3 regions of the Streptomyces sp. MUSC 14 genome follow, and region 1 is predicted to be linked to each of the others. Evidence: riboswitches for the same ligand, from Rfam matches in the RefSeq annotation. Region 1 holds a riboswitch; each other region holds the start of a gene.
What was found. Region 1 has a riboswitch for cobalamin ahead of BIV25_RS05240 (cobalamin biosynthesis protein). Riboswitches for the same ligand answer to the same signal wherever they lie in the genome.
Positions count from the first base shown of each region.

Region 2: linked by a shared signal. The riboswitch ahead of BIV25_RS02800 (CoA-acylating methylmalonate-semialdehyde dehydrogenase) and the one ahead of BIV25_RS05240 (cobalamin biosynthesis protein) in region 1 are both predicted to bind cobalamin.
Region 3: linked by a shared signal. The riboswitch ahead of metE (5-methyltetrahydropteroyltriglutamate--homocysteine S-methyltransferase) and the one ahead of BIV25_RS05240 (cobalamin biosynthesis protein) in region 1 are both predicted to bind cobalamin.

Region 1 covers NZ_MLYN01000009.1:148,753-158,471, reverse strand. Annotated here, with positions in the region: gene BIV25_RS05270 (hypothetical protein) at 1-537, opposite strand, end outside; gene BIV25_RS05265 (alpha/beta hydrolase) at 719-1,846, opposite strand; gene BIV25_RS05260 (class II aldolase/adducin family protein) at 2,070-2,732, opposite strand; gene BIV25_RS05255 (lysozyme) at 2,944-3,687, shown strand; gene BIV25_RS05250 (inorganic phosphate transporter) at 3,844-5,115, shown strand; gene BIV25_RS05245 (hypothetical protein) at 5,150-5,377, shown strand; cobalamin riboswitch at 5,510-5,652, shown strand; gene BIV25_RS05240 (cobalamin biosynthesis protein) at 5,750-6,712, shown strand; gene BIV25_RS05235 (cobyric acid synthase) at 6,709-8,217, shown strand; gene cobN (cobaltochelatase subunit CobN) at 8,214-9,719, shown strand, end outside.
Region 2 covers NZ_MLYN01000007.1:329,058-338,776, reverse strand. Annotated here, with positions in the region: partial or broken gene BIV25_RS52340 (FUSC family protein) at 518-995, shown strand; gene BIV25_RS02830 (antibiotic biosynthesis monooxygenase) at 1,228-1,560, opposite strand; gene BIV25_RS02825 (GNAT family N-acetyltransferase) at 1,623-2,201, opposite strand; gene tsaD (tRNA (adenosine(37)-N6)-threonylcarbamoyltransferase complex transferase subunit TsaD) at 2,201-3,253, opposite strand; gene BIV25_RS02815 (HoxN/HupN/NixA family nickel/cobalt transporter) at 3,452-4,618, shown strand; gene BIV25_RS02810 (Fur family transcriptional regulator) at 4,675-5,121, opposite strand; gene BIV25_RS02805 (superoxide dismutase) at 5,286-5,927, shown strand; gene BIV25_RS50750 (hypothetical protein) at 6,071-6,229, opposite strand; cobalamin riboswitch at 6,936-7,117, shown strand; gene BIV25_RS02800 (CoA-acylating methylmalonate-semialdehyde dehydrogenase) at 7,340-8,863, shown strand; gene BIV25_RS02795 (acyl-CoA dehydrogenase family protein) at 8,871-9,719, shown strand, end outside.
Region 3 covers NZ_MLYN01000007.1:309,580-319,298, reverse strand. Annotated here, with positions in the region: gene prpB (methylisocitrate lyase) at 1-491, shown strand, start outside; gene BIV25_RS02740 (bifunctional 2-methylcitrate synthase/citrate synthase) at 510-1,646, shown strand; gene metE (5-methyltetrahydropteroyltriglutamate--homocysteine S-methyltransferase) at 1,734-4,052, opposite strand; cobalamin riboswitch at 4,222-4,444, opposite strand; gene BIV25_RS02730 (3-hydroxybutyryl-CoA dehydrogenase) at 4,633-5,502, opposite strand; gene aceB (malate synthase A) at 5,499-7,097, opposite strand; gene aceA (isocitrate lyase) at 7,201-8,484, opposite strand; gene BIV25_RS02715 (short-chain fatty acyl-CoA regulator family protein) at 8,867-9,719, shown strand, end outside.

The DNA.
Region 1 (9,719 bases):
GAAGGAGAGCACCTGGGGCATGGCCGAGACGACCTCGGCGACGGCGGCCGGCTCGTGCTCCTCGGGCTCCGGAGAGGCCAGCGACCAGGCGTCGAAGAGGGCGACCCAGCCGCGCAGCACGGCGCTGTCGTCGCGGTCCCAGGCGCGCAGCCGCCAGCCGGGCCGCGCGCTGTCGCCGTGCACCTCGACGAGTCCGGCGAGGCGGGCGGTGTCCCAGTCGGCGCGGACCTGGGCGGCGTTCAGGCCGAGATCGGCGGCGGCGCGCGCGGCCGTCGGGTCGGAGAGGGTGGCCTTGCCGTCGGCGGTGGCGCCGGGGCTGCCGGAGCCGAGAGCGGTGTCGGCCCAGCGGGCGACGCGGACCGCGCCCGCGAGGCCGGTGCGCGCCATTCTGGCCAGTTCGGCGGGGGCGGGGGTGCCCTCCGGCGGCCGGGGTGCGGGGCGCTGCGGGCGCCGCTGGTTCACGGCTCTGGGGGCGGCGGCCAGGGGTCGCGGTCGGACGAGTCGAAGCCTGGAGTCGCGCGGGATACGGGACGTCACGGGTGCAGTCTTCCGGTTGACGGTCCGAAAACCCAAACGGAATGTCACGGCGGGCGACGGGGCTGGCCAACGCACGGGGTCCGGCGCGGGCCGAGGAGGGGGGATCAGGCCAGTCGTACGACCTTAAACGGAATGTCTGGCACCGGGGCTTTCGGTGCATGCCGGACAGCCGGGTCCCCGCTCACACCAGCGGGGTCATGAACCGGCGCAGCCGTTCCTGGTATTCCTGCGGGCCGGCGTTCCACATCGCCGCGTGCGGGGCCCGGGCCACGGTGTGCAGGGCGACGAGGTCCGGGCGGCGGGCGGCGAGGCGGCGGGAGTACTCCCAGGGGGCCACCTGGTCGTCCGGGCCGTGGAAGACCAGGGTCGGTACGGTGAGCAGGTCGGGGTCGGTGGGCTCGGCGGCCCGGTCGGCGTACAGGCCGGTGCGGCCCTGGGCGGCGCGTACGGCGAGCGGCAGCAGGGGCGGCGGGGTGTGCCGGGCCCGGGCGAGGGCGCGCAGCGTGGCCTCCCAGCTCAGCACCGGCGAGTCGAGGACCAGCCCGACGACGCGCTCGCGTACCGGGGAGTGTTCTGCGGCGCGCAGGGCCATGGTGGCGCCGGTGGACCAGCCGAGCAGCACGACGCGGCGGGCGCCGTAGCGGACGGCGTAGCGGATCGCCGCGTCCACGTCCCGCCACTCGGTCTCGCCGAGGTGGTTCAGGCCGTCCGGCGGACGCGGGGCACCGAGGTCGCCGCGGTAGGCGAGGGCGAGGACGGGCACGCGGCGGGAGTGCAGGGGGCCCATGAGGTTCATGGCCTGTTCCCGGGTGGCGCCGAGGCCGTGCACGGCGATCACCCAGGTGTCCCGGGCCGCGGGTACGAACCAGGCGGGCAGGTTGCCGAGTTCGCCGGGTACGTCGATGTCGGCGTGGTCGAGGCCGAGGGCGTCGCCCGGATTGCCGACGTACAGGTTCGGGGTGAGCCACACCGCGTCGCCGGCGGCGAGGGTGCCGTGCGTGACGCGCTCCAGGCGGCGTACGACGGTGTCGGCGCTGTGCTCCGCCCCCGCCAGGACGGGGCCGACGACCGCGTGGGAGCCGTCGCCGGCGAGGCCGTAGGTGCCGGGACGCAGGGAGGCGAGGGCGCGGGTCAGTGTGATCCGGCCGGCGGCCGTACCGTGCACGGTCAGGCGGGGTTCGGTGGGCAGCGGCCGGCCCGCGGGCGCCTTCAGCGCGGCGTCGCTGGCGTACCGGCCGGCGGCGACGGACGCCGCACCGGCCGCCAGGACCGCGGTGACTGCCGTGGCGGTCGCTTTGACGGGACGCACCTGTCCAGTGTGGTAGGCGTCGCGGTCACCGGCCAGTGGAGAGGCGGGGCGGGCGGGGCGACGGTGGGGGTGCAGAGCCGTGGGAGCGCGGGCCGGGGCCGTCGGGCGCCGCCGTCGCGGCCGGGCGCGGTGGGAACGGATCAAGGTGAGCGGAGGCACGGGGACGCGGGGCTGATCGAGGTGAGCGGAGCCGAGGGCGGTGCGGGCGGCGCGCGTCCCGTGTTCACGGCCGCTGGCCGTACCCCCGCAACTTCTCGGCGGCCTCGGCCAGTTGGGCCTCGGTCAGCAGGGACGGCGTCAGGCCCGGCACGCTGGACGCCGTCAGCCACAGGCGGCACATCCATTCCAGTTGGGCGGTGCGGTCGTAGGCCTGGCCGAGGGTGGCGCCGTAGGTGATCGTGCCGTGGTTCTGGAGGAGGCAGCCGGAGCGGCCGGCGAGGGCGCGGAGCATGTTCGCGGCCAGCTCGTCGGTGCCGTAGGTGGCGTAGGGGGCGACCCGGACCGGACCGCCGAGGGCGCCGGTCATGTAGTGGACGGGCGGGAGTTCGGGGACGAGCGTGGAGACCGCGGTGGCGTGCACGGCGTGGGTGTGGACGATGGCGCGGGCGTCGGTCGTGCGGTAGACGGCGAGGTGCAGGGGCAGCTCGCTGGTCGGCACCAGGGTGCCGAGCACCCGGCGGCCGGCGAGGTCGACGCAGGTGAGGTCGTCCGGGGTGAGCCGGTCGTAGGGGACGCCCGACGGGGTCACCAGCACGCGGTCCCCGACGCGGGCCGAGACGTTGCCCGAGGTGCCGACCACCAGCCCGTCGGCTACAGTCCGCCGCGCTGTGACGACCAGCTCCGTCCACGTACGTTCCAGTTCCGCGTCCCGCCGCTGCTCAGCCATGCCGTGATCCTGCCAGCCGTGCGGCCCGGACGTGGTCGCTTCCGGGGCGCACAGGTCACCCGAAAGGCGTCCGCGATCACCATCACCTACCCCCAATGGGCGGAACCTGTCTCGAATCGCCGAGAAACAGTCACACTTCGACGCTCGCCAGGCCTTGAATGAGCCCTCTTGTTCGCCGGACGCCACACCATCCGCCGACCCGGGGAGACACATGGCCCGTGTACGCACCCTTCTCCGTCGCCGCGCCGGTGCCCTCGCCGCGGTCACGGCGGCACTCGCCCTCGCGGTGCCCGCAGCCGGCCCCCCGGCCGCGGCCTCGGGCCTGCCCCGGGGGCACGACGTCTCCTCGCACCAGAAGCACGTCGGCTGGCAGGCGGCCCGGAACAACGGCGCGCGCTTCGCCTACGTCAAGGCGACCGAGGCGACGAGCTACCGCAACCCCTACTTCGCCGAGCAGTACAACGGCTCCCGTGCCGCCGGCCTGGTCCGGGGCGCCTACCACTTCGCACTGCCGGACAGTTCCTCGGGCACGGCACAGGCCCGGTACTTCGTGCGGCACGGCGGCGGCTGGCAGGCGGACGGCTGGACCCTGCCGCCCGCGCTCGACATCGAGTACAACCCGTACAGCAAGAAGCGCAAGTGCTACGGGCTGACGAAGAAGCAGATGGTCCGCTGGATCCGGTCCTTCAGCGACGAGGTGCGCAACGAGACCGGGCGCCGCCCGGTGATCTACACCACCACCCAGTGGTGGAAGCTGTGCACCGGCAACAGCGGCGCGTTCTCCGCCAGCAACCCGCTGTGGATCGCCGGACACGACACCTCGGGACCGGGGCCGCTGCCGGGCGGCTGGCAGTACTGGACGTTCTGGCAGCACGCCACCGACGGCGCTCTGCCGGGTGACCAGGATCTCTTCAACGGTTCGACCGGCCGGCTGCGGACCTTCGCGCACGGCTGACAGCCATGGGGCGCCCGGGGCGCGGGCGGCGCCCGGAGACAAACGGAATCCCATCCGCCCGCCCCGGACACCACCAAGCCCGCCCCAGTTCACCTTCCGTTCATCCAGGTTGCCTACGTTCGTCCAGCCAATGACCTCGAACGATTGCCTGGGTAAATGGAAAGCTTCTCGCTGATCCTCGCGATTGTGGTGGTAACCGCACTCGCGTTTGATTTCACGAACGGTTTCCACGACACCGCCAACGCGATGGCCACCACCATCTCGACAGGCGCCCTGAAGCCCAAGATCGCAGTTGCCATGTCCGCCGGCCTGAACCTGGTCGGCGCTTTTCTGTCCGTGGAGGTCGCGAACACGATCTCCAAGGGACTCGTCGACGAGAAGGGCATCCGGCCCGAGGTCATCTTCGCCGCCCTGGTCGGCGCGATCCTCTGGAACCTGGTGACCTGGCTGGTGGGCCTCCCGTCCAGTTCCTCGCACGCTCTGATGGGCGGTCTGATCGGCGCCACGATCGCCTCGGCCGGCTTCGGTGCCGTGCACGGCGACGTGCTGGTGACCAAGGTGCTGCTCCCGGCGGTCGCCGCGCCGATCGTCGCGGGCATCGCGGCCATGATCTCCACCCGGCTGTCGTACGGCGTCGACAGCAGGACCGAGGGCAAGGCCGAGAGCGAGGCCTCCCGCAAGGGCTACCGCGTCGGCCAGATCGCCTCCGCCGGTCTGGTCTCCCTGGCCCACGGCACCAACGACGCCCAGAAGACGATGGGCATCATCACCCTCGCACTGATCGCGGGCGGCGCCATCGCCCCCGGCTCGAACCCTCCCACCTGGGTGATCCTCTCCGCCGGCCTGGCCATCGCGCTCGGCACCTACATCGGCGGCTGGCGCATCATCCGCACCATGGGCACGGGCCTGACCGACCTGGAGCCGCGCCAGGGCTTCGCCGCCCAGACCAGCGCCGCGACCGCCATCCTGGCCTCCTCCCACCTGGGCTTCTCCCTCTCCACCACGCACGTCGTCTCCGGTGCGGTGATGGGCACCGGCGTCGGCCGCAAGGGCGGGGTGGTCCGCTGGTCCACCGCGACCCGCATGCTGGTCGCCTGGATCCTCACGCTCCCGGCCGCCGCGCTGGTCGGCGCGGGCGCCGAGTCCGTCACGGACCTCGGCGACTGGGGCACCGCCGTGGTCGCCGTCTTCCTGGTCACGTCGAGCGCCGCGATCTGGAAGATGTCCCGCCGCGAGGTCGTCGACCACACCAACGTCGTCGAGGAGACCGAGGTGCCCGCCGGTGTGGTGACCACCGCCATCGCCGCGGTGGCCCCGCCCCCCTCGGGGACGATCGGCGAGGATCTGACCGCCACGATCCCCGCCCCGGCCGGCACGGAGCCCACGGCCCCCGTCGCCTCGGTCGCTCCCCCGGCCACCACCGTCTGACCCCGGCCCCCTCGGTTACCAAGGAAGCATCCCCATGAAGATCGACTGGTCGGCCATCGGCTCCGTCTTCGGCGTCAGCCTCGTGTTCACGGTGGGCCTCGTGGTCCTGTTCACCCTCGGCATCAGGGGCCTGACCCGGCGCGAACAGGCCGCGGCCCAGGGCGACTCCGCCGCCCTCGCCGTCACCGGCGCCTACGTCTGCTTCGCGGCCTGCGCGGCGGCGGTGGCGTACGGCATCTTCCTGATCGTCTCCAAGAGCTGACAGAACGGCACCGGCAAAGGCTCCCCTGCGTCCATGACGCAGGGGAGCCTTTGCCATGCCGGGCGGCCCCACGTGCCCCGCGATGTGGGGATCGGCACACTCTCCCCGTGCAGGTCAACGGCAAGTTGACGGCCGTTCCGGGCCCGTGGTGGACTGCCCGGGCCATGTACGGCGGCAGGAGAGGAAGCCGGTGCGAATCCGGCGCGGTCCCGCCACTGTCACCGGGGAAGAACCCCCGGGAGCCAGGAACTCTCACCGCCGAATCTCGTCGAACCAGGGCGCGGACACCCTGAGTGAGGACACCGATCGCCATGCCCGGCTGCCGAAGGACCCGTACCAGGCCCGCTCCCGCACCCACGGCCGGCTGAGCCCATGGGTGCCGATCGCTCCTACGCGTACGGCGCCGCCGCCGGCCTTCTCGGTGACCTGCTCCTCGGCGACCCGCGCCGTGGGCATCCGGTCGCCGCGTTCGGGCGGGCGGCCGCTGCCGTGGAAGGCGTGTTGTGGCGCGACCACCGCGGCTGGGGCACGCTGCACACCGTCGTGTGTGCGGGCGGCGCCGTCGCACTCGGCGCGGCCGCCGCACGCGCCGTACGCCCCTCCCCCGCCGCCTCCGCCGCCCTGACCGCCGCCGCCGTCTGGTCGGTCGTCGGCGGTACGTCGCTGGGCCGCGAGGCCCGCACCATCGGACGGGCGCTGGAGGCCGGTGACATCGAGGCGGCCCGCGCCCGGTTGCCCCACCTGTGCGGCCGGGACCCCCAGTCGCTGGACGCCGACGGGATCGCCCGGGCCGTGGTCGAGTCCGTCGCCGAGAACACCTCCGACGCCGTCGTGGGCGCCCTGGTGTGGGGCGCCGTGGCCGGGGTGCCCGGACTGCTCGGCTTCCGGGCCGTCAACACCCTGGACGCGATGGTGGGTCACACGTCCCCGCGCCACCGCCGCTACGGCTGGGCCTCCGCCCGACTCGACGACGTGGCCGGCTGGCCGGGGGCCCGGCTGACCGCCGTACTCGCCGCCGTCGCCGGACCCGACCCGCGCGGCGCCCTGCGCGCCTGGCGGGCCGACGCCCGCAAGCACCCGAGCCCCAACGCCGGGCCCGTGGAGGCCTCGTTCGCGGGTGCGCTCGGCGTCCGCCTGGGCGGGACGCTCTCCTACGGCGGACGGGTCGAGCACCGGCCCGTGCTGGGCGGGGACACCGGGCGGGCCGTCCGGGTCGCCGACATCGACCGGGCGGCGCGGCTCTCCCGCCGCGTCGGCCTGCTCGCGCTCGGCACCACGGTCGCCGCGCGGCTCGTCGTCAGCAGCGTCAAGAGCCCGAAGGGACGTGGGAAGTGAACGGGGGACTCCTCGTCGCCGGCACCACCTCCGACGCCGGCAAGAGCGTCGTGACGGCCGGGATCTGCCGGTGGCTGGTGCGCCAGGGCGTGAAGGTCGCGCCGTTCAAGGCGCAGAACATGTCGCTCAACTCCTTCGTGACCCGCGAGGGCGCGGAGATCGGCCGGGCGCAGGCCATGCAGGCCCAGGCGTGCCGGGTCGAGCCGACCGCGCTGATGAACCCGGTGCTGCTCAAACCGGGCGGCGAACAGAGCAGCCAGGTCGTGCTGCTGGGCAGGCCGGTGGGTGAGCTGAGCGCCCGCGGCTATCACGGCGGGCGGCAGCAGAAGCTGCTCGGCACGGTGCTGGACTGCCTGGCCGAGTTGCGGGGCACGTATGACGCGGTGATCTGTGAGGGGGCGGGCAGCCCGGCCGAGATCAATCTGCGCCGGACCGACATCGTGAACATGGGGATCGCGCGGAACGCGCGCCTGCCCGTGCTCGTGGTCGGCGACATCGACCGCGGGGGCGTCTTCGCCTCCTTCTTCGGCACCGTCGCCCTGCTCTCGCCGGAGGACCAGGAGCTGGTCGCCGGGTTCCTGGTGAACAAGTTCCGGGGGGACGTGAGCCTTCTGGAGCCCGGGCTCGACATGCTGCACGGCCTGACCGGCCGGCGGACGTACGGCGTGCTCCCCTTCCAACACGGCCTCGGCATCGACGAGGAGGACGGGCTCCGCGTCTCGCTGCGGGGTGCGGTACGGGAGTCGAACGTCATCGAGCCCCTGGGGGAAGACGTACTGCGGGTCGCCGTCTGTGCCGTTCCCCTGATGTCCAACTTCACGGACGTGGACGCGCTCACCGCCGAACCGGGCGTCGTGGTGCGGTTCGTGGACCGCCCGGAGGAGCTGGCCGACGCCGACCTCGTCGTCGTCCCCGGCACCCGCGGGACGGTCCGGGCCCTGGAGTGGCTGCACGAGCGGGGGCTCGCGGACGCGCTGCGCCGCAGGGCCGCCGAACACCGGCCCGTCCTCGGCATCTGCGGCGGCTTCCAGATCCTCGGTGAGCACATCGAGGACGAGGTCGAGAGCCGCCGGGGGCGGGTCGAGGGCCTCGGGGTGCTGCCCCTAAGGGTGCGGTTCGCCCCCGAGAAGACCCTTGCCCGGCCGGAGGGGGAGGCACTCGGCGAGCGGGTCGAGGGGTACGAGATCCATCACGGGGTCGCCGAAGTGACCGGCGGGGAAGCCTTCCTGGACGGCTGCCGGGCCGGGCAGACCTGGGGCACCCACTGGCACGGCTCGCTGGAGTCGGACGGCTTCCGGCGGGCCTTCCTGCGCGAGGTGGCCGCCGCCGCGGGCCGCCGCTTCGTGCCCGCGCCGGACACCTCCTTCGCCGCGCTGCGCGAGGAGCAGCTCGACCGGCTCGGCGACCTGATCGAACAGCACGCGGACACGGACGCGCTGTGGCGGCTCATCGAGTCGGGCGCGCCGCAAGGACTGCCTTTCATTCCACCGGGAGCGCCCGCATGAGCACAGTGTTGTTGTTGTCCACCGCCGACACGGACCTGCTGGCGGCCCGGGCCTCCGGCGCGGACTTCCGCATCGGCAACCCGACCCGGGTGGACGTCCGGCAGGAGCTGCCGCGACTGCTGGACGGCGCGGACCTCGCCGTCGTACGGCTGCTCGGCGGCAAGCGGGCCTGGGAGGACGGGCTCGCCGCGCTGAAGGCGGCCGGGATCCCGACGGTGCTGCTGGGCGGCGAGAGCGTACCGGACGCGGAGCTGATGGCCGAGTCCTCGGTGCCGGCCGGTGTGGTCGCGGAGGCGCTGAAGTACCTGGTCGAGGGCGGCCCGGCGAACCTGCTGGAGCTGTCCCGGTTCCTGTCGGACACCGTGCTGCTGACCGGCGAGGGCTTCGAGGAGCCGCGGAAGATGCCGGAGTACGGCGCCCACGGCTCGTACGCGGCACGGGACGGCCGCCCGACCGTGGGCGTGCTCTTCTACCGGGCGCACGAGCTGAGCGGCAACACCGCCTTCGTGGACACCCTGTGCGAGGCGATCGAGGCGGAGGGCGCGAACGCCCTCCCCGTGTACTGCGGTTCGCTGCGCGGCGCGGACGCCGGGCTGTACGAGCTGCTGGGCAGGGCCGACGCGCTGGTCGCGACCGTACTCGCGGCGGGCGGCACGCACGCGTCGCAGGCCTCGGCGGGCGGCGACGAGGAGTCCTGGGACATCGGCGCCCTCGCCGACCTGGACATCCCGGTGCTGCAAGGGCTCTGCCTCACCTCGTCGAAGAAGGCCTGGGACGAGTCGGACGCCGCCCTGTCCCCCATGGACGCGGCGATGCAGGTCGCCATCCCGGAGTTCGACGGCCGGCTGATCACCGTGCCCTTCTCCTTCAAGGAGCAGGGTCCGGACGAGGTCCCGGTGTACGTCGCCGACCCCGAGCGGGCCGCGCGCGTGGCCGGAATCGCCCTGCGGCACGCCCGGTTGAAGCACAAGCCGAACGCCGAGAAGAAGATCGCGCTGGTCTTCACGGCGTACCCGACCAAGCACTCGCGGGTCGGCAACGCGGTCGGTCTGGACACGCCCGCGTCGGCGGTGCGGGTGCTGGACGCGTTCCGGGACGCCGGGTACGGGCTCACCGAATACCCCTCCGAGGGCGACGAGTTGATCCACCGGCTCATCGAGGCCGGCGGTCACGACGTGGAGTGGCTGACCGAGGAGCAGCTGGCCGCCGCGCCCGCGCGGGTGCCGCTGGCGCACTACCGGGCGTGGTTCGAGAAGCTCGACCCCGGCCTCAAGGGGGCCGTGACCGAGGCGTGGGGCGAGCCGCCGGGCAGCCTGTACGTCGACGGCGAGGACATCGTGCTGGCGTCCCTCCGGTTCGGGAACGTCGTCGTCATGATCCAGCCGCCGCGCGGCTTCGGGGAGAACCCGATCGCGATCTACCACGACCCCGACATGCCGCCCTCGCACCACTACATGGCGGCGTACCGGTGGCTGGAGGCCGCGCCGTCGGAGGGGGGCTTC
Region 2 (9,719 bases), on a different contig from region 1:
TGTGCAGTTTGGCTGCGTTGTGTCCTGATGATCGACCGCATGTCCTGCCTGCAGGAGTAACGATTGACGCCGCTGCGGGAGTCGCCCGAGTTATCATCCGCAAATCAGGCAGGGAATCTGCCAGCATGCTGGCGAGCGATGGTATTGCCCGAGTTGCGGTGTGCCAGGTCGACGGCGGTCGTTGGTGATGCTCGAAGGTACGGCTGAAGTTCGTACAGACGCTTCCGAAGTCCAGGACGCCGTCACTCGGTACGGAGAGCGGTATGGCCGCACGCCGGCCACGGACCCCGAGCGCGCCGTCGTACAGATCTCGGTAGATCACGCGATCTGATCAGCAGCTCGATCCACACATCATCAGGATGCTGAACATCAAGATGAGGTTGACGATGAGCAGCTGACCCACACCCTGGGCGGGGTCCGCGGCCATGACCTTGAGGATGTTGTCGACTCCGCGCCTGTGGGGGATGCGCCTCTGCGGAACGGCGCACCCAAGGTGAAGGCCCCGTCGCCCCCGGCGGCGTGGATCCAGCGAGCGCTGCACTGTGTCCACGCGTGCACGTCTGAGGCTGCGGCCCGCTTGGCCAGCTCTCCGGCTGCGGATCTGGCCTGGCATGTCGCTGAACTGGAGCTGCTGTTGGGCAGGGTGAGGCCGTCGCTGGCGCCCCTAGTGCGCCCGTTCACTCCGCTGCGGGCGCGTAAAGCGCGGGCCCGTCAGGTGATCGAGCTGCTGGACCGGTGTGCCCGGGAGGTGCGCGGCCTGGCATCGGTCGCGGCGGATCCGGATGCTTCCCACGACGCGAGGTTTGCGGCAGCGTGCTGGCGGGTGGAGGCAGCAGCGGACACTCATCACACCCGGTGCCACGCCGAGCGAGGGTCATGCGGCGGTTGCAACACCGCAGCGTTCCGGTGGCGAACTGGCGTTGGCCCATCTGCATGGCCTGGAACAGGCACTGAAAGCACTCGCAGTCCCGTTGCAAGGCCCCGTCGCGGCCTGACGGCCGCCGCCCCAGGAGGGTTACGAGGCTCGTGCTCCGTGACGGCGCCCACTACGCGATGGCGATTCGCCGTGTGGGTAGTCGGCCAGGGGCCTGGAACATGCGGTGTCTGCCAGGGGTGTGCGTGTGCTGAATGGGCTTGATCCGCTTCGGGTCCGCAGCGGGCGGCACCGCCGGGGGACCCGCTATGGGGCGGCCCGAACGGGTGGCACGTTGATGCCCGTGTCGCGGCTCAGGGGCGGTGGGCCGACGCCACTCGGAAGAGGCGGGGCTGGACGTCGCTCGCGATGGTGGCCGCCTCGTCCATGTGGACCCGGGCCTCGGGGGTGGCGAGCATCGCGCGGTAGTGCTCCTCGCTCTCCCACTGGGCGTAGTTGATGACGCGTTCGCCGTCCTGGGAGGCGTGGAAGTTGGCGCAGATGAAGCCGGGTTGGTGCTTCATCGTCTCTTCGGTTGCGTGGGCGAGCAGAGCGATCAGTTCGGACTGACAGTCGGGGGAGACGGTGAAGACGTTGATGAGCGTCGCCACAGGGCGCTCGGTGTTGATATGTGCCGTAACGGTCACGGGATGGTTCCTCCTCTTGCTTCGAGTGGGGAGTGTGCGGGGCCGCATCCCTGCGGAGGCATTCAAAGGTCGAGAGGCGGGGCGGCGAGGGCGCGCGCCGGATGTCGGGGACCGAGGAAGACGGCGATGCCCTTGCCCTCGGGGGAGGGGTGGGTGGCCTGGGTCCAGCCCTGGCGGCGGTAGAAGTCCATGGCCCGGGGCGACCGGAGTGAGGTGAGCAGCCAGGAACGGCCCTCGGGCGCGTCGGCGATGACCGTCTTCAGTAACTCGGCAGCGAGGCCGGTGCCGCGGGCTGCGGTGCGGACGGCGAGTTCGTCTATCTCGCGGGCGCCACAGAGCCACTCCGTGGTGCGTTCCTTGCCTAGGCCGGCGGCGGCTTGGGGATAGCAGCGGTCGGCGGGAAAGGGGGACGCCGTGCTCCAGGCAATGGTGAAGCCGACGACGTCCAGCCCCGTGACGGCGAGCGCTGCTGTGAAGCCGGGGCGTTTGACGTCCTGCACCAGTCGGCCGACGAATTCCGTGGCCTGCTTCTCATCCTCGTTCCACGGAGGGGCGCAGAAGGCGTCGAGGTAGACGGAGCGCAGGGCGTCGGAGTGGGACAGCAGGTCCTCGCCGTGGAAGACGCGGATGTCCGAGGTCATCAGGCGGCCACCCTTGCCGTGGCATTTGGGTGCAGGGCCGCGTACTCCAGGGGTGCCGACGGGTCGATGGACACGTCCAGGGGGGCTGGTTCGGCTCCGGCCCGTACGAGGAGGTCGCCGACTGCGGCGATCATCGCGCCGTTGTCGGTGCACAGCCGCAGGGGTGGCACGCGCAGGGTGAGTCCGGCGGCCCGGCACCGCTTCTCTGCCAGCGCGCGCACCCGGGAGTTCGCGGCGACCCCGCCGACCACGACGAGTGTGCCCACGCCGTGCTCCAGGCAGGCTGCGACCGCCTTGCGGGTGAGCACGTCCGCGACCGCCTCCTGGAGGGACGCCGCCCCGTCGGCGACTGGCAGTTCGGAGGCCGTGTGACTCTCGGCCCAGCGCGCAGCCGCTGTCTTCAGCCCTGAGAAGGAGAAGTCGTACGAACCGGGAAGCGGGCGGGGGAAGGGGACAGCGTGCGGATCCCCCGCGCGCGCTGCCCGGTCGACGGCGGGTCCGCCGGGGTACGGCAGCCCGAAGACCCGCGCGACCTTGTCGAAGCACTCGCCCGCCGCGTCGTCGAGAGTGTCGCCCAGGTGGGCGATCGAATCGCGGGCGAGATCTCGGACGAGGAGGAGCGAGGTATGGCCTCCGGAGACGATCAGCACCATGCAGGGGTCAGGGAGCGGGCCGTGTTCGAGCGTGTCGGCGGCGACGTGGCCGGCGAGGTGGTGGACGCCGTACAGCGGGACGCCCAGTGCGTACGCCAGCCCCTTCGCGCCGGCCAGCCCGACCTGGAGCGCGGCGGATAATCCTGGCCCCGTCGTGACGGCCACCGCGCCGACGGCGGACAGTGTGAGCCCGGCCTGGTCCAGGGCCTGCTGGATCACCGGGCGCAGGGCGTGCAGGTGGGCGCGGCTGGCGATCTCGGGCACGACGCCGCCGTACCGGGCGTGCTCGTCCATGCTCGATGCGATCGCGTGCCCGAGCAGCCGCCCGTCCCGGACCAGGCCGGCGCCGGTCTCGTCGCAGGACGACTCGATGCCCAGCACGATCGGGGTGGGGCTCATACAGATCCTTCCTGCCCAAAACTTGTTACTGCAAGGAGTATGCAATAAGGAGGTCGGCGGTTGTGGCGCCACCCTCCGCGCGGCGATGCGACTTGGTGTGGTCTTTGCCGCATGTTCGTTGTAGTTGCAATGTGATTGCAGAAACCTGAAAGGCGCGGCTGAAAACAGACGCTCACCGAGAAGTGAGGCCGGGACCCCATGACCACCGCACCTGATTCCGCTCCCGCGAGCCCGACTGCCCGGGACGGCGGGCGAGGTTTCTCGTGGCAGCGCATCCGCACGTCGATGACCCGCAAGGAGTGGGCCAGTGCCGGCGGGATGGCGGCGTTCATCCTCGCGCTGCACGTGATCGGCTGGTTCACGCTGGTGGCGATCGTCGCGCCGGAGCACTACAGCCTGGGCACGAAGACCTTCGGCATAGGCATAGGTGTCACCGCATACACCCTCGGCATGCGGCACGCTTTCGACGCCGACCACATCGCGGCGATCGACAACACCACCCGCAAGCTGATGGGTGAGGGCAAGCGGCCGCTGTCGGTCGGCTTCTGGTTCTCGCTGGGGCACTCCACGATCGTTTTCGCTCTCGCCTTCCTGCTCTCCCTGGGCGTCAAGGAACTGGCAGGCCCCGTCGAGAACGACAACTCCTCGCTGCACGACATCACCGGCTGGATCGGCACGACCGTCTCAGGCACGTTCCTCTACCTCATCGCGATCATCAACCTGGTGATCATGGCGGGCATCTGGAAGGTCTTCCGGCAGATGCGAGCCGGCCACTTCGACGAGGCCGCCCTGGAGGAGCAGCTCAACAGCCGCGGGTTCATGAACCGCCTACTCGGCCGCGTGATGAAGGCGATCACCAGGCCATGGCAGATGTACCCGGTGGGGCTCCTCTTCGGCCTCGGCTTCGACACCGCCACCGAGGTCGCCCTGCTCGTCCTCGCCGGCTCCGGCGCCGCCTCCGGGCTGCCCTGGTACGCGATTCTGTGCCTGCCGGTCCTGTTCGCGGCCGGCATGTCCCTGCTCGACACCATCGACGGCTCGTTCATGAACTTCGCCTACGAGTGGGCGTTCTCCAAGCCGGTGCGGAAGGTCTACTACAACCTCACCATGACCGGCCTGTCGGTGGCCGTCGCGCTCATCATCGGCACCGTTGAGCTGCTGGGTCTGGTAGCGGACCAGGCCGGACTGCACGGCCCCTTCTGGGACTGGGTCTCCGGCCTGGACCTGAACCTCGTCGGCTATGTCATCGTCGGCCTGTTCTTCGCCACCTGGGCCGTGGCCTTCGCGGTGTGGAAGGTCGGCCGCATTGAGGAGAAGTGGGAGGCAGGCATGGCGCGCGGGGCGGCGGAACAGCCGGCCGAGTAGGTGTCCGTGAGCGGTGATCCCCATGGCGCCGCCCGGGTGTGGCGCCACACGGCAGGTCAGCCGCAATCGCCGCACAGGCCGAACAGCATCAGCGACCCCGACGAGTCGGGGCGGAGACCCGTCAGCTCCTCGATCCTTCGCACCGCCTCGGCCAGATGTGCGGCCGCGACGGCCGAGACGCCTCCGCAGCCCTGGCACACCGCGTGGTGGTGCGGCTCGCCGGTGATGCCGTAACGCGTCGGGCCGGGCCCGTGGACGACATGGACGAGGCCCACCGCGGTCAGGGCGTCGAGCGTGCGGTAGACCGTGGTGTGGTGGACCGCTGAGCCGATGCGGGGCAGCTCGGCACGGATCTCCGCGGCGGACAGATGACACTCGGGTGCCCCGAGCACGGCCAGGACGAGCAGCCGGGCCGCCGTGCAGCGCAGGCCGCCTCGCCGCAGCAGAGCGCGGAGATCCGTCGGGCGGACATCTCCGCGCGGCGGCGACGAAAGGTTCCCCATTTCTCCGCCCTCTCGTGGTGCCCCAGGGCCGACCGGTGCTTCCACGCCGACGGTGACACGGAAGGAGTCCTAGGACCAACGCCTGATCGGCAACGCTGAGTTCTTGCTGTTAGCGTGCACTTGCATCTTATTGGCAACAAGTGAGAAGGCGGAGGACGTTGGACATGCCCGTGTACACGCTCCCGGAGCTTCCGTACGACTACTCGGCGCTCGCCCCGGTCATCAGCCCCGAGATCATCGAGCTGCACCACGACAAGCACCACGCGGCGTACGTCAAGGGCGCCAACGACACGCTGGAGCAGCTCGCGGAGGCCCGGGACAAGGAGTCCTGGGGTTCCATCAACGGCCTGGAGAAGAACCTGGCCTTCCACCTCTCCGGGCACATCCTGCACAGCATCTACTGGCACAACATGACCGGTGACGGCGGCGGCGAACCGCTGGAGAAGGACGGAGTGGGCGAGCTGGCGGATGCCATCGCCGAGTCCTTCGGCTCCTACGCGGGCTTCAAGGCCCAGCTGACCAAGGCCGCCGCCACCACGCAGGGTTCGGGCTGGGGCGTGCTCGCCTATGAGCCGCTGAGCGGCCGGCTGGTCGTCGAGCAGGTCTACGACCACCAGGGCAACGTCGGCCAGGGCTCGACCCCGATCCTGGTCTTCGACGCCTGGGAACACGCCTTCTACCTGCAGTACAAGAACCAGAAGGTCGACTTCATCGAGGCGATGTGGGCCGTCGTCAACTGGCAGGACGTAGCCAAGCGCTACGCCGCCGCCAAGGAGCGCGGCAACAGCCTGCTGCTCGCGCCGTGACGTCGTAGGGCGCCGCGAAACACCTGAGCGTCCTGCCTTGTGATCGTCTTCTCACCCTTCACGGGCAGGCGGCACAACGGAAGGCTCCCGGGAGGAAGTTCCTCGCGGGAGCCTTCCTGCTGTCGGAACGGGCAGCTGTGGCCTCAGCCGGTATCGGCGGTGCGGGCGCTCCAGCGTTCCTCGACCTTGGCCAGGCGCCAGTGGCCGATGGCCGCGGCCCGGACGACCACGAAGAGGCCGATGATGCCGTAAGTGAGTTGTCCAGGTTCACTGCACGTGAGGTTGTAGACCGGTGGACTCACGGGATCTACTCTGGGCGGAGCCGTCTCGGTGGACTCCCCCGTGCCACCGAGACGGCCTTCGTGCGACAAGGCAGGTCGTACTGGCCACCTTGCGCCGTGCTGCCTGCCGCAATCCGCCACCGGAGCAGACCTACCGCACTTCGCGCACCGTGGAATGCACGAGCAGTACGGCTACGACGTCCTCAGGCCGGGCGAGCGAGCCGAGGCGGAACGGGTCTTGGCGAGCGCATGAGTCACATCGACGGTTCGGTCCTGGCGCGCCACGCCCGCGGGGCGCCTGGCATGCGCAAGCGGTTCGTGGCTGGCCCGAACGAGCAACGGTGACGTCGCGCGACTCCCGCCGCAGGAGCCCTGCTCGGCGTACGCTCCGGAATGCGAGGGCGGGACACTTCGGACATCGAGAATGCCTCTTGCTCATGTGGCAAAGGGGTGTGCCGAAGCTGGTACAGCCGGCCGCCGGTGATCGATGTCCGACCACTCACCGAAACTGATGGAGGTGCTGGGGTCCTCGGTTGCCGACCCGATGCGCGAGTTGCAGGAGGCCACTGCGGCCCGGCCGTACTGACGCCCTTCCGGCGTGCCGCACGCAAGGCCCGCTTCGGGCGCGCGTGCGCTTCGCAGCCGCCAGAACGGCCGAATCCGACCCCTCCTGACCTGGGGAGGTAGTGGAGATACGACTGCGGGGTGGATTTACTAGGACGTCCAACTATATATTCGAGGGGTAGGCCCGCGGTGCAGGGAAGCCGGTGTGATTCCGGCACGGTCCCGCCACTGTGACCGGGGAGTACGCCGTCGAGCAGGACGCCACTGACGAGCAGCATGTCGGGAAGGCGGACGGCGCGCGCTGATCCGGGAGTCAGGATACCGGCCGTGGGATGTTCCGTGTTGTCCACGAGGATGGAGCTGACACGCATGGCACCGGTGCGCATTCACGGTCCCGGCGGACTCCGTCGTTGGCGTCAGGCCCGCCGCACTCCCGTCGTCACCGCCTGACCACGCGCCATTCGCGTTCTCGCGTCGCTTCTGCATGCCCGTGTACGCCACCGCGTCCACGCGTGCCGGTCCGGCGCGCCATCCCGGATCACCTCCACCTGACGAGAGCAGGCACCCATGATCCGTCCGCACGACCCCAGCGCCGTACGCGAGTTGACCCACTTCGTCGGCGGCAAGCACACCCCGGGAACCTCGGGACGCTACGGCGATGTGTACGACCCCAATACCGGCGAGGTCCAGGCACGTGTGCCCCTGGCGGACCGGGCCGAGACCGAGGCGGCGATCGGCGTCGCCGTCGAGGCGCAGCGCGAGTGGGGCGCGTGGAGCCCGCAGCGCCGTGCCCGCGTCCTGCTGCGCTTCCTGCACCTTGTCGAGCAGGAGAAGGGCGCGCTGGCCCGGCTGCTGTCCTCCGAGCACGGCAAGACGATCGCCGACGCACACGGCGACATCCAACGCGGCCTGGAGGTCGTGGAGTTCGCCGCCGGTATCCCGCACCTGCTCAAGGGCGAGTTCACCGACAACGCGGGTACCGGCATCGACGTCCACTCCCTGCGGGCGCCCCTCGGTGTGGTCGCCGGGATCACGCCGTTCAACTTCCCCGCGATGATCCCGCTGTGGAAGGCGGCCCCGGCACTGGCCTGCGGCAACGCCTTCCTCCTCAAGCCGTCCGAGCGCGACCCGTCCGTGCCGCTCCGGCTCGCCGAGCTGTTCCTGGAGGCGGGCCTGCCGGCCGGAGTCCTCAACGTCGTCAACGGCGCGAGGGAATCGGTCGACACCCTCCTCGAAGACCCCCGCGTCGCCGCCCTCGGCTTCGTCGGCTCCACGCCGGTCGCCGCGCACGTCTATGCCGCGGCCGCCGCCCATGGCAAGCGCGCCCAGTGCTTCGGCGGCGCCAAGAACCACATGATCGTGATGCCGGACGCCGACCTCGACCAGGCGGTGGACGCCCTGATCGGCGCCGGCTACGGGTCGGCGGGCGAGCGCTGCATGGCCATCTCCGTGGCCGTGCCCGTGGGTGAGGACACCGCCGACGCACTGGTCGCCAGGCTGAAGGAGCGCATCGGCTCACTGCGGATCGGTCGCAGCGACGACCCCGACGTCGACTTCGGCCCACTGGTGGGCCGGGACGCGGTGGACCGGGTGCGTTCGTACGTCGACCTCGGTGTCGAGGAGGGTGCCGAACTGGTCGTGGACGGACGGGACTTCGTGCTCCCCGGCCACGAGAACGGCTTCTTCGCCGGGGCCTCGCTCTTCGACCGGGTCACCCCCGCCATGCGTATCTACCAGGAGGAGATCTTCGGGCCCGTGCTGTCGGTCGTGCGCGCCGCCGACTACGAGGAGGCCCTGCGCCTGCCGAGTGAGCACGCTTTCGGCAACGGTGTCGCGATCTTCACCCGTGACGGCGACACGGCCCGCGACTTCACCCGACGGGTCGACACCGGCATGGTCGGCGTCAACGTGCCCATTCCGGTGCCGGTCGCCTACCACACCTTCGGCGGCTGGAAGCGCTCCGGCTTCGGCGACCTGAACCAGCACGGGCCGGACGCGATCCGCTTCTACACCCGTACCAAGACGGTCACTTCGCGCTGGCCCGCCGGTCTGCGCGAGGGCGCGAGCTTCACGATCCCGACGATGGGGTGAGCGGACGATGACCATCACCCTGCTCACCGAGGACCAGCAGGCTCTCGTCGAGACCACCCTCGACTTTGCTCAGGACCACCTGGCCCCGCACGCCCTGGACTGGGACCGCGACAAGCACTTCCCCGTCGATGTCCTGCGCAAGGCCGCCGGGCTCGGACTCGGCGGCGTCTACGTCCGGGAGGAGTCCGGCGGCTCCGGCCTCAGCCGTGCCGACGGCATCCTCGTCTTCGAGACACTGGCCTCGGGCTGCCCGTCCATCGCCGGCTACCTCTCCATCCACAACATGGTCGCCTGGATGATCGACCGTTACGGCGACGGCGCCCAGCGCGACCGGTGGCTGCCCCGGCTGTGCGCGATGGAGGACCTGGCCAGCTACTGCCTGACAGAACCGGGTGCCGGCTCCGACGCGGCGGCCCTGACCACCCGGGCCGTCCGAGACGGCGACGACTACGTACTGACCGGTGTGAAGCAGTTCATCTCCGGGGCAGGTGCCTCCCAGCTGTACGTGGTCATGGCCCGGACCGGCGGCGACGGCGCGGACGGTGTCTCGGCGTTCGTGGTCGACAAGGACGACCCGGGCATCTCCTTCGGGCCGAACGAACGGAAGATGGGCTGGAACGCCCAGCCGACCCGCCAGGTCGTCCTGGACGGCGTACGGCTGCCCGCCGACCGGCTCCTCGGACGCGAGGGCGAGGGCTTCCGGATCGCGATGAACGGCCTGAACGGCGGCCGTCTCGGCATCGCCGCCTGCTCGCTAGGCGGCGCCCGCAGTGCCCTCGACCGAAGTCTTGCCCACCTTGCCGACCGGGAGGCATTCGGCACACGTCTGCTCGACGCGCAGGCGCTGCGCTTCCGC
Region 3 (9,719 bases), on a different contig from region 1:
AGATGGTCCGCCGGATCAGGGCCGCCGTGGACGCCCGCCGCGACCCCGACTTCCTGCTGATGGCCCGCACCGACGCCCGGTCGGTCGAGGGCCTGGATGCGGCACTCGAACGCGCCAGGGCGTACGTCGACGCCGGCGCCGACGCGATCTTCCCTGAAGCCCTCTCCGACGAGGCCGAGTTCGAGGCGTTCCGCTCGGCGGTCGACGTCCCGCTGCTCGCCAACATGACTGAGTTCGGCAAAAGCCGGCTCCTGGACACGCGCACCTTGGAGAACCTCGGGTACAACATCGCGCTGTACCCGGTCACCCTGCTGCGCATCGCCATGGGAGCCGTCGAGGACGGCCTGCGCACGCTGGCCGCCGAGGGCACCCAGGAGTCCCTGCTGCCCCGCATGCAGACCCGCTCCCGGCTGTACGAACTCCTCGGCTACGAGGAGTACTCGGCCTTCGACTCGGCCGTCTTCGATTTCACCCTCCCGCCCGGCGCTTGACACACCGGAGGCAGACACATGTCCACCACAGTGCCCGAGATCCACCGCGGTCTCACCGGTGTCGTCGTCGACACCACCGAGATCTCCACCGTTATCGAGGAAACCAACTCCCTCACCTACCGCGGCTACCCGGTCCAGGACCTCGCCGCACGGTATTCCTTCGAGGAGGTGGCGTACCTGCTGTGGCACGCCGAACTCCCCGACCGCGCACAGCTGCTGGAGTTCCGGACTCGCGAACGTGCCCTGCGCACCCTGGACCGCACCGCCTCCGAACTCCTCGCCCGGCTGCCCGAGACCTGCCACCCGATGGACGTCCTGCGCACGGCCGTCAGCTTCTTCGGCGCCGAGGACCCCACCGAGGACGACGGCTCGGTCGCCTCCCATCGCACCAAGTCGCTGACCCTGCTGGCCAAGCTGCCCACGGTGGTCGCGGCCGACATGCGCCGCCGGCGCGGGCTGGAGCCGATCCCGCCGAACCCGGACCTCGGATACGTGGAGAACTTCTTCCACATGTGCTTCGGCGCGGTGCCCGCACCGCACGTGGTCCGCTGCTTCGAGATCTCCCTCACGCTGTACGCCGAACACAGCTTCAACGCCTCGACGTTCACCGCCCGGGTCGTCACCTCCACCCTCTCCGACCTCTACAGTGCGGTCACCGCCGCCATCGGAGCCCTGAAGGGCCCGCTGCACGGCGGTGCCAACGAGGCCGTGATGCACATGCTGGAGGAGATCGGCGACCCGCGGCGTGCGGAGGAGTGGCTGGACCAGGCCCTTGCCGACAAACGGAAGATCATGGGCTTCGGCCACCGCGTCTACAAGCACGGGGACTCCCGTGTCCCGATCATGCAGGACGCCCTGGACCGTCTGGTGGCCCGGGCTGCCGACCCCGAGGCGACCCGCCTGGCCACACTCCATGCTGCCCTGCGGCGCGCCATGCTCCAACGCAAGGGCATCCACCCGAACCTGGACTACCCAGCCGGCCTCGCTTACCACCTGATGGGCTTCGACACCCCCGCCTTCACACCGATCTTCGTGATGAGCCGCATCACCGGCTGGACCGCCCACATCACCGAACAGCTCGCCCACAACGCGCTGATCCGGCCCCTCGCCTCCTACGCGGGACCGGACCAGCGGGTCGTTCCGACGGCCGAGTAGCGCTACGCGGGCGCCGGTGCGCTACGGCGGTAGTCGAGAGGCCGGGACGCTTGACGCGCCCCGGCCCTGGTGGGTGTTGCGGTCGGGTCAGGTGACGGGCAGTTCGCCGCGGACGGTCCGGGCCGCGGCCACCAGGTTTTCCAATGAGGCCCGGGTCTCGGGCCAGCCGCGGGTCTTCAGGCCGCAGTCGGGGTTGACCCACAGGCGTTCGGCGGGGATTGCCTTCAGTCCGGTGCGCAGCAGTTCGGCCGCCTCCTCGGCGCTCGGCACACGGGGGGAGTGGATGTCGTAGACACCGGGTCCGGCCTCACGCTGGTAGCTGTGGGCGGCCAGCTCCCGGGCGACCTGCATGTGGGAGCGGGCGGCCTCCAGGCTGATGACGTCGGCGTCGAGGTCGTCGATGGCCTGGACGATGTCGCCGAACTCGGCGTAGCACATGTGGGTGTGGACCTGAGTGTCCGGGCGCACCCCGCTGGTGGTGAGCCGGAAGGCGTCCGTCGCCCAGGCCAGGTAGCCAGGGCGGTCGGCAGCACGCAGCGGCAGGGTCTCGCGCAGCGCGGGCTCGTCCACCTGGATCACCGACGTGCCCGCCGCCTCCAGGTCGTCGACCTCGTCGCGCAGGGCCAGGGCGACCTGCCGCGCGGTGTCGCCGAGGGGCTGGTCGTCGCGGACGAAGGACCAGGCGAGCATCGTGACCGGGCCGGTGAGCATGCCCTTGACCGGGCGGGCGCTCAGCGACTGGGCGTACGACGTCCAGCGCACGGTCATCGGCTCGGGGCGGGAGATGTCGCCGGCCAGGATCGGCGGCCGGACGTAGCGGGTGCCGTACGACTGGACCCAGCCGTGCTGCGTGGCCAGGTAGCCGGTGAGCTGTTCGGCGAAGTACTGCACCATGTCGTTGCGTTCGGCCTCGCCGTGCACGAGGACATCCAGCCCGGCCTTCTCCTGGAAGGAGATGACCTCCTGGATCTCCGCCTTGATGCGCTTCTCGTACCCGGCGGTGTCGATGCGGCCTGCGCGCAGGTCGGCGCGGGCGGTGCGCAGTTCGGTCGTCTGCGGGAACGAGCCGATGGTCGTGGTCGGCAGCAGCGGCAGGCCGAGGTGGGCGCGCTGGGCCGCTGCGCGTTCGGCGTACGGCTGGGAGCGGCGCGCGTCGGCGTCCGTCACGGCCTGGGAGCGGGCTCGCACGACGGGGTCACGGGTGATGGGCGAGCCCGCTCGGGCGGCGAGGTCGGCCCGGTTGGCGGCGAGTTCGCCGGCGATGGTGTCGGTGCCCTGGGCCAGGCCCTTGGCGAGGGTGACGATCTCGGCGGTCTTCTGCTGGGCGAAGGCAAGCCAGCGCAGGATCTGCGGGTCGATGTCCCGCTCGGCGGCGGCGTCGAGCGGGACGTGCAGCAGGGAGCAGGAGGCGGCGACGTCGACGCGGTCGGCGAGCCCGAGGAGGGTGCCGAGGGTGGACAGTGACTTCTGCAGGTCGTTGATCCAGATGTTGCGGCCGTTGACGACACCGGCTACCAGGCGCTTGCCGGGCAGTCCACCGACGGCGGCGAGTGCCTCCAGGTTGGCGGACGCGGACTCGGTGAAGTCCAGCGCCAGCCCGTCCACGGGGGCCTTGGCCAGGACCGGCAGGGCGTCGCCGAGCCGGTCGAAGTAGGAGGCGACGAGCAGCTTGGGCCGGTCGGTGAGGGCGCCGAGGTCGCGGTAGGCGCGCGCGGCGGCGTTCAGCTCGGCCGGGGTGCGGTCCTGCACGAGGGCGGGTTCGTCGAGCTGGACCCACTCGGCGCCGGCCGCGCGCAGGTCGGCGAGGACCTCGGCGTATACGGGCAGCAGCCGGTCCAGCAGAGTCAGCGGCTCGAAGTCGGCGGGTACACCGGGGGCGGGCTTGGCGAGCAGGAGGTAGGTGACGGGTCCGACCAGCACGGGCCGGGCGGTGAGGCCCTGGGCGAGGGCTTCCTTCAGCTCGGCGACCTGCTTGGCGGAGTCGGCCGTGAAGACGGTGTCGGGGCCCAGTTCGGGGACCAGGTAGTGGTAGTTGGTGTCGAACCACTTGGTCATCTCCAGCGGGGCGACGTCCTGGGTGCCCCGTGCCATGGCGAAGTAGCCGTCCAGGGCGTCGGCCTCGACGGCTGCGCGGTGGCGTGCGGGGATCGCGCCCACCATGACGGTCGTGTCGAGGACGTGGTCGTAGTACGAGAAGTCGCCGGTCGGCACTTCGTGGATGCCGGCGTCGGCGAGCTGCAGCCAGTTCGTGCGACGCAGTTCGGCGGCGGTGTCCCGGAGGGCGTCAGCGGTGACGCGGCCCTTCCAGTAGCCCTCGATCGCCTTCTTCAGTTCCCGGTGCCGACCCTGGCGGGGGTAGCCGTACACGGTGGCCCGTGCTGCCGCGGCTGCGGACTTCGCTGTCACGGAGATCTCCTTCGCGAGACGAATCCCTGAGATCCCGGGGACGGGACGAGAGCGCGAAGGGGTGACGCACCGGACGGCGACGACCCCGCGCGGCAAAGGCACGGTCGATTCCGTCTGGTGTGTACGCCGACCCGCCCTCGAGGTCACCGGGATGTCCGCGCACGGAACGATCCGCACGCGGGCAGTTGGCAGGTCTTCGGACTTACGGGCCCGCCCTCCTTGCCGGAGGACACCTAATGGCCGTCGCTTCCCAGGTCCGGTACGTCGGACCCAGTGCGTATGACGGCGGTCGTTCCCGCTCACCGCTGCGGGGCAGTCCCGGATTCCCACCGGGTTCCCTCTTACGACACCCCGCCTGGCGGACGGGGCGAACCAGCTGCTGCGGTCAGCCTACGGGGTGGCGCCGCGAAAGGAAGAACACCGTCCAGAATCCGGAAGGTGAGGAAGAGCGTGTCGAATGAGGCACAACGAGGGGCGGGAAGCGCCGCACTCGCGCTTCCCGCCCCTTTCCCTGTCACGCCGCGCGGGACCCTCACCCCTGCGGCGGTGCGGGCCCCTCAGCCCGCGTCGGACCAGGCCCTCAGTCCTGGTCGTAGGTGTGGAACCCCCGACCGGTCTTGCGGCCCAGCAGTCCCGCCTCCACCATCCGCGCCAGGAGCGGTGGCGGGGCGTAGAGGGGTTCGCGGAACTCGTCGTAGAGGGACTCCGCGATGGAGGCGACGGTGTCGAGGCCGATCAGGTCGGCGAGCCTCAGCGGACCCATCGGGTGGGCGCAGCCCAGCTCCATGCCCGCGTCGATGTCGGCGGCCGTGGCGAACCCGGACTCCGCCATCCGCACGGCGGAGAGCAGGTAGGGGATGAGCAGGGCGTTGACGACGAAGCCGGCCCGGTCCCGGGAGTGGATCACCGTCTTGCCGAGCGTGCCCGTCGCGAAGTCCCCGACCGCGGCGACCGTCTCCGGTGACGTGTGCAGGGAGGTCACCACCTCCACCAGGGGTAGCACGGGCACGGGGTTGAAGAAGTGCAGCCCCACGACCCGGTCCGCGCGGCCGGTTGCCATGCCCAGACGCATGATCGGAAGGGAGGAGGTGTTGGTCGCCAGGACGGCCTGCGGGTCCTCGACGATCTTGTCGAGCGCCGCGAACACCTCGGTCTTGGCATCGGTGTTCTCCAGGACCGCCTCGACGACCAGTTGCCGGTCGGCCAGGTCGTCGAGACTGCCGGTGAAGACCAGGCGGGCGAGCGCGTCCCCGGCGTCGGCCTCCGCCAGCTTCCCGCGCCGCACCGCGCGTTCGAGCGACGCCGCCACCCGCTGCTGCGCGGCGCGAGCAGTGAGCGCGTCCACCTCGCACACCACGGTGTCCAGGCCGGCTCGCGCACACACCTCGGCGATCCCGGCGCCCATCTGCCCTCCGCCGACCACACCGACCCGTCGGATGTTCCCGCTCATATCTCGGCCCCCGTCTGCCGCACGAGGTGGCGGGTGTACGCGTCCGGGGTGAAGAACAGCGGCAACTCGCCGGACATCGCCGTCCGTTCGAAGAGGGCGCGGATGTCGTCCACCGGTGCCCACGGGTACTCGGCGCCCAACGCCGCCACTTCGTCGTCCAGCAGCGCGAGGACCTTCTCCCGGTCGATCACCCGGTGGCGCAGCCACTGCCAGATCTGCACGCGGGCGATCTCGGCGGTGGCGGCGTCCTCCATGAGGCCGTAGAGGGCGACCGCGCCCTGTCCGCGCAGCCAGGCGGCGAAGTAGCGCAGTGCCACGGCGATGTTGGTGCGGACCCCCTCGGGAGTCGGCGGCCCGCTGATGCGGCGCACCGACAGCAGCTGCCGCGCTGTCACGTCCACGTCGTCGCGGGTGCGGTCCTGCTGGTGCGGCCGGTCGCCGAGGACGGCGTCGAACACCTGGCGGCAGACGGGCACGAGTGCGGGGTGGGCGACCCAGGAGCCGTCGAAGCCGTCCTCCGCCTCCCGTTCCTTGTCCAGCCGGACTTTGGCGAGCGCGGCCTCGTTGGCGGCGGGGTCCTTGCCGGGGACGTGGGCGGCCATGCCGCCGATGGCGTGGGCGCCCCGCTTGTGGCAGGTGCGGACGAGGAGTTCGGTGTAGGCGCGCATGAAAGGCGCGGTCATCGTGACCTGCGCGCGGTCCGGCAGCAGGAAGTCGGTGCGGTGGCCGAAGGTCTTGATGACACTGAACAGGTAGTCCCAGCGACCCGCGTTCAAGCCCGCGCTGTGCTCGCGCAGTTCGTAGAGAATCTCCTCCATCTCGAACGCGGCGGTGATCGTCTCGATGAGAACGGTGGCGCGGACGGTGCCGCGGGGGATGCCGAGCAGGTCCTGGGCGAGGACGAAGATGTCGTTCCAGAGCCTGGCCTCGTACCGGTTCTCCAGCTTGGGCAGGTAGAAGTACGGGCCGTACCCGGCGTCGATCTGCCGCTGGGCGCAGTGGAAGAAGTACAGGCCGAAGTCGACCAGTGCGGCGGGCACGGGCCGGCCGTCGTACTCCAGGTGTTCCTCGTCCAGGTGCCAGCCGCGCGGACGGACCATGATCGTGGCGAGCTTGTCCCCTTCCGCGAGCCGGTACTCCTTGCCCTGCCCGGTGGTGAAGTCGATGCGCCTTTCGATGGCATCGAGCAGGCTGAGCTGTCCGCCGATGACGTTGTCCCAGGTGGGTGCGGTGGCGTCCTCGAAGTCGGCCATCCACACCTTGGCGCCGGAGTTCAGTGCGTTGACGGTCATACGGCGGTCGGGCGGGCCGGTGATCTCGACGCGGCGATCGGTCAGCCCGGGCGCGGGCGGTGCGACGCGCCAGGTCGGGTCGGCCCGGACGGCGCAGGTGACCATCGGGAAGTCGAGCGGGGAGCCCGATGCCAGCCGCAGTACCTGCCTGCGGCGTTCCTTCAGCAGTTCCCGGCGGCGGTCCCCGAACGCGGCGGCCAGTCGGCCCACGAATTCCAGGGCGGCGGGGGTGACGATCTCTCCGTGCCGGTGACCTTCGGCGGCGAGGACACGGACATGGTGCGGCGGGGCGATGGTGGACATCGGGTTCTCCTGAGGGAAGGGGAGAGGAGGGGGACGGGGACGTTCGTCTGCCCTCCGCTCGGCCAAGAGGGCGGCCAGGGCGTGGCGCCCGGTCAGGCACGGCCTAGTGGAACTGCTCCTCCTCCGTGGAGCCGGCCAGGGCGGTGGTGGAGGAGGCGGGGTTGACGGCGGTGGAGACCAGGTCGAAGTAACCGGTGCCGACCTCGCGCTGGTGCTTCACGGCGGTGAAGCCGTGCGCCTGCGCGGCGAACTCCCGCTCCTGGAGGTCGACATAGGCGGTCATGCCGTGCTCGGCGTAGCCGCGGGCGAGGTCGAACATGCCGTGGTTGAGGGAGTGGAACCCGGCCAGGGTGATGAACTGGAACTTGTAGCCCATCGCGCCCAGCTCCCGCTGGAACTTGGCGATCTGGTCGTCGTCCAGCGCCGCCTTCCAGTTGAAGGAGGGCGAGCAGTTGTAGGCCAGCATCTGGTCCGGGTAGCGGGCGTGGATGGCCTCGGCGAACTCGCGGGCCTGGGCGAGGTCGGGCGTACCCGTCTCGACCCAGATCAGGTCGGCGTATGGGGCGTAAGCCAGGCCGCGTGCGATCACCGGGGCCATGCCGGCCCGGACCCGGTAGAAGCCCTCGGTGGTGCGCTCGCCGGTGACGAACTCGGCGTCGCGCTCGTCCACGTCGGTGGTGAGCAGGTTGGCGGCGAGCGCGTCGGTGCGGGCGATGATCACCGTGGGCACGTCGGCGATGTCGGCCGCGAGGCGTGCCGCGTTCAGGGTGCGGATGTGCTGCGAGGTCGGCACCAGGACCTTGCCCCCGAGGTGGCCGCACTTCTTCTCCGAGGCGAGCTGGTCCTCGTAGTGGATACCGGCCGCACCGGCCGCGATCATCGCCTTGGTCAGCTCGAAGGCGTTTAGCGGACCTCCGAACCCGGCCTCCGCGTCCGCGACGATCGGCGCGAGCCAGTCTGTGGCGTCCCCGGCGTCCTCGGCGGTGGCGATCTGGTCGGCGCGCAGCAGCGCGTTGTTGATCCGACGGACCACCTGGGGAACGGAGTTGGCGGGGTACAGGCTCTGGTCGGGGTAGGTGTGACCGGCCTGGTTGGCGTCGGCAGCGACCTGCCAGCCGGACAGATAGATGGCTTGCAGACCCGCTTTGACCTGCTGGACAGCCTGGCCGCCGGTGAGCGCACCGAGGGCGTGGATGTAGTCCTGCGCGTGCAGTTGGCGCCAGAACCGCTCGGCGCCACGCCGGGCCAGGGTGTGCTCCTCACGGACGCTGCCCGAGAGCCGGACCACGTCCTCGGCGCCGTAGGTGCGCTCGATGCCCTGCCAACGCGGGTCGGTGGCCCAGCGCCGCGCGAGCTTCTCGGCCGCCTGCGTCCTCGCCTCTGCCATGACTGTCACCGTCTCCTCGGTCTGTTGCATCTGCCAATTCCGAGCCGCTCCGAAGCTGGATGGCACTGCGTGTCTATTGATGGGATGCGGCCCGCCGTCACTCTGGACGGGTGATGGTGAGCAATGCTGCCGGTGCAGTCACCGTCCTTGCCGGGATCTCCGACGTCAGGGCAGTGAATCGCGCCCCGGTTCCGGGCGGTGCCTGCCGGGTCCGGCGGGCCGCACTGGAACTTTGGCACTGGCACGGAGTGCCATCAAGTGTGGCTGCTTGCCAAGTTCTGCAAATCTTCTCGGCGCCTTTTGCCAATCTTGCGAAGCCGGGGAGAGATGAACATTCCCGTACGCTGGCCCGGGTCGGGCCCCTGGGACGGAGGAGTGGCCGGTGAGCAAGACGTACGCGGGAGCGCGGCTTCGGCGGCTACGGGAGGACCGCCGGATGAGCCAGGCCGACCTGGCCCGACTGCTGGGCATCTCACCGAGCTATCTGAACCAGATGGAGCACGACTCCCGTCCGCTCACCGTGCCCGTGCTGCTACGGCTGACGGAGGCGTTCGGGGTCGACCCGGGCTTCTTCTCCGAGCGGGACGCGACCCGTCTGGTGGCGGACCTGCGCGAGGCGCTGGCCGGAGACATCGCGGGAGCCCGTGTCTCCGCCTCCGACCTGGCTGACCTGGCGTCCCGCCTGCCCGGGGTCGCCCAGGTCCTGATCGACCTCGGCCGCCGCAACCAGCAGCTGTCGGAGCGCCTGGCCGGGGCGGCGGACGGTCGCGACGGCGACCGCGAGAGCGTGTCCTCACCTCACGAGGAGATCCGGGACTTCTTCTACCGCCGCCAGAACTACCTGCACGACACCGACCTCGCCGCCGAGCGACTGGCCGAGGAGATCGGTATACGGCCGGGCGAGGTCATAGGTGCTCTCACCGCGAGACTTGCCGACGTGCACGGCATCCACCTGGCCGCCGAGCCCGGCGACCGACTGCACCACTACGACGGGAGAAGCCGCACCCTCCACCTGTCCCCGCGACTGCGCCCCGGCCAGCGAGCCTTCCGCATGGCAACCCAACTGGCCCTGCTGGAACACGGCGAGGACCTCGACCGGCTGGCAGCGGAGGACTTCCCGCCCGGCTCTACGGCCCATGCCCTGGCCCGGATCGGCATCGCCAACTACTTCGCGTCCGCCTTGATCCTGCCGTACGGCGCCTTCCATGCGGCGGCTGAGGAGGCGCGATACGACA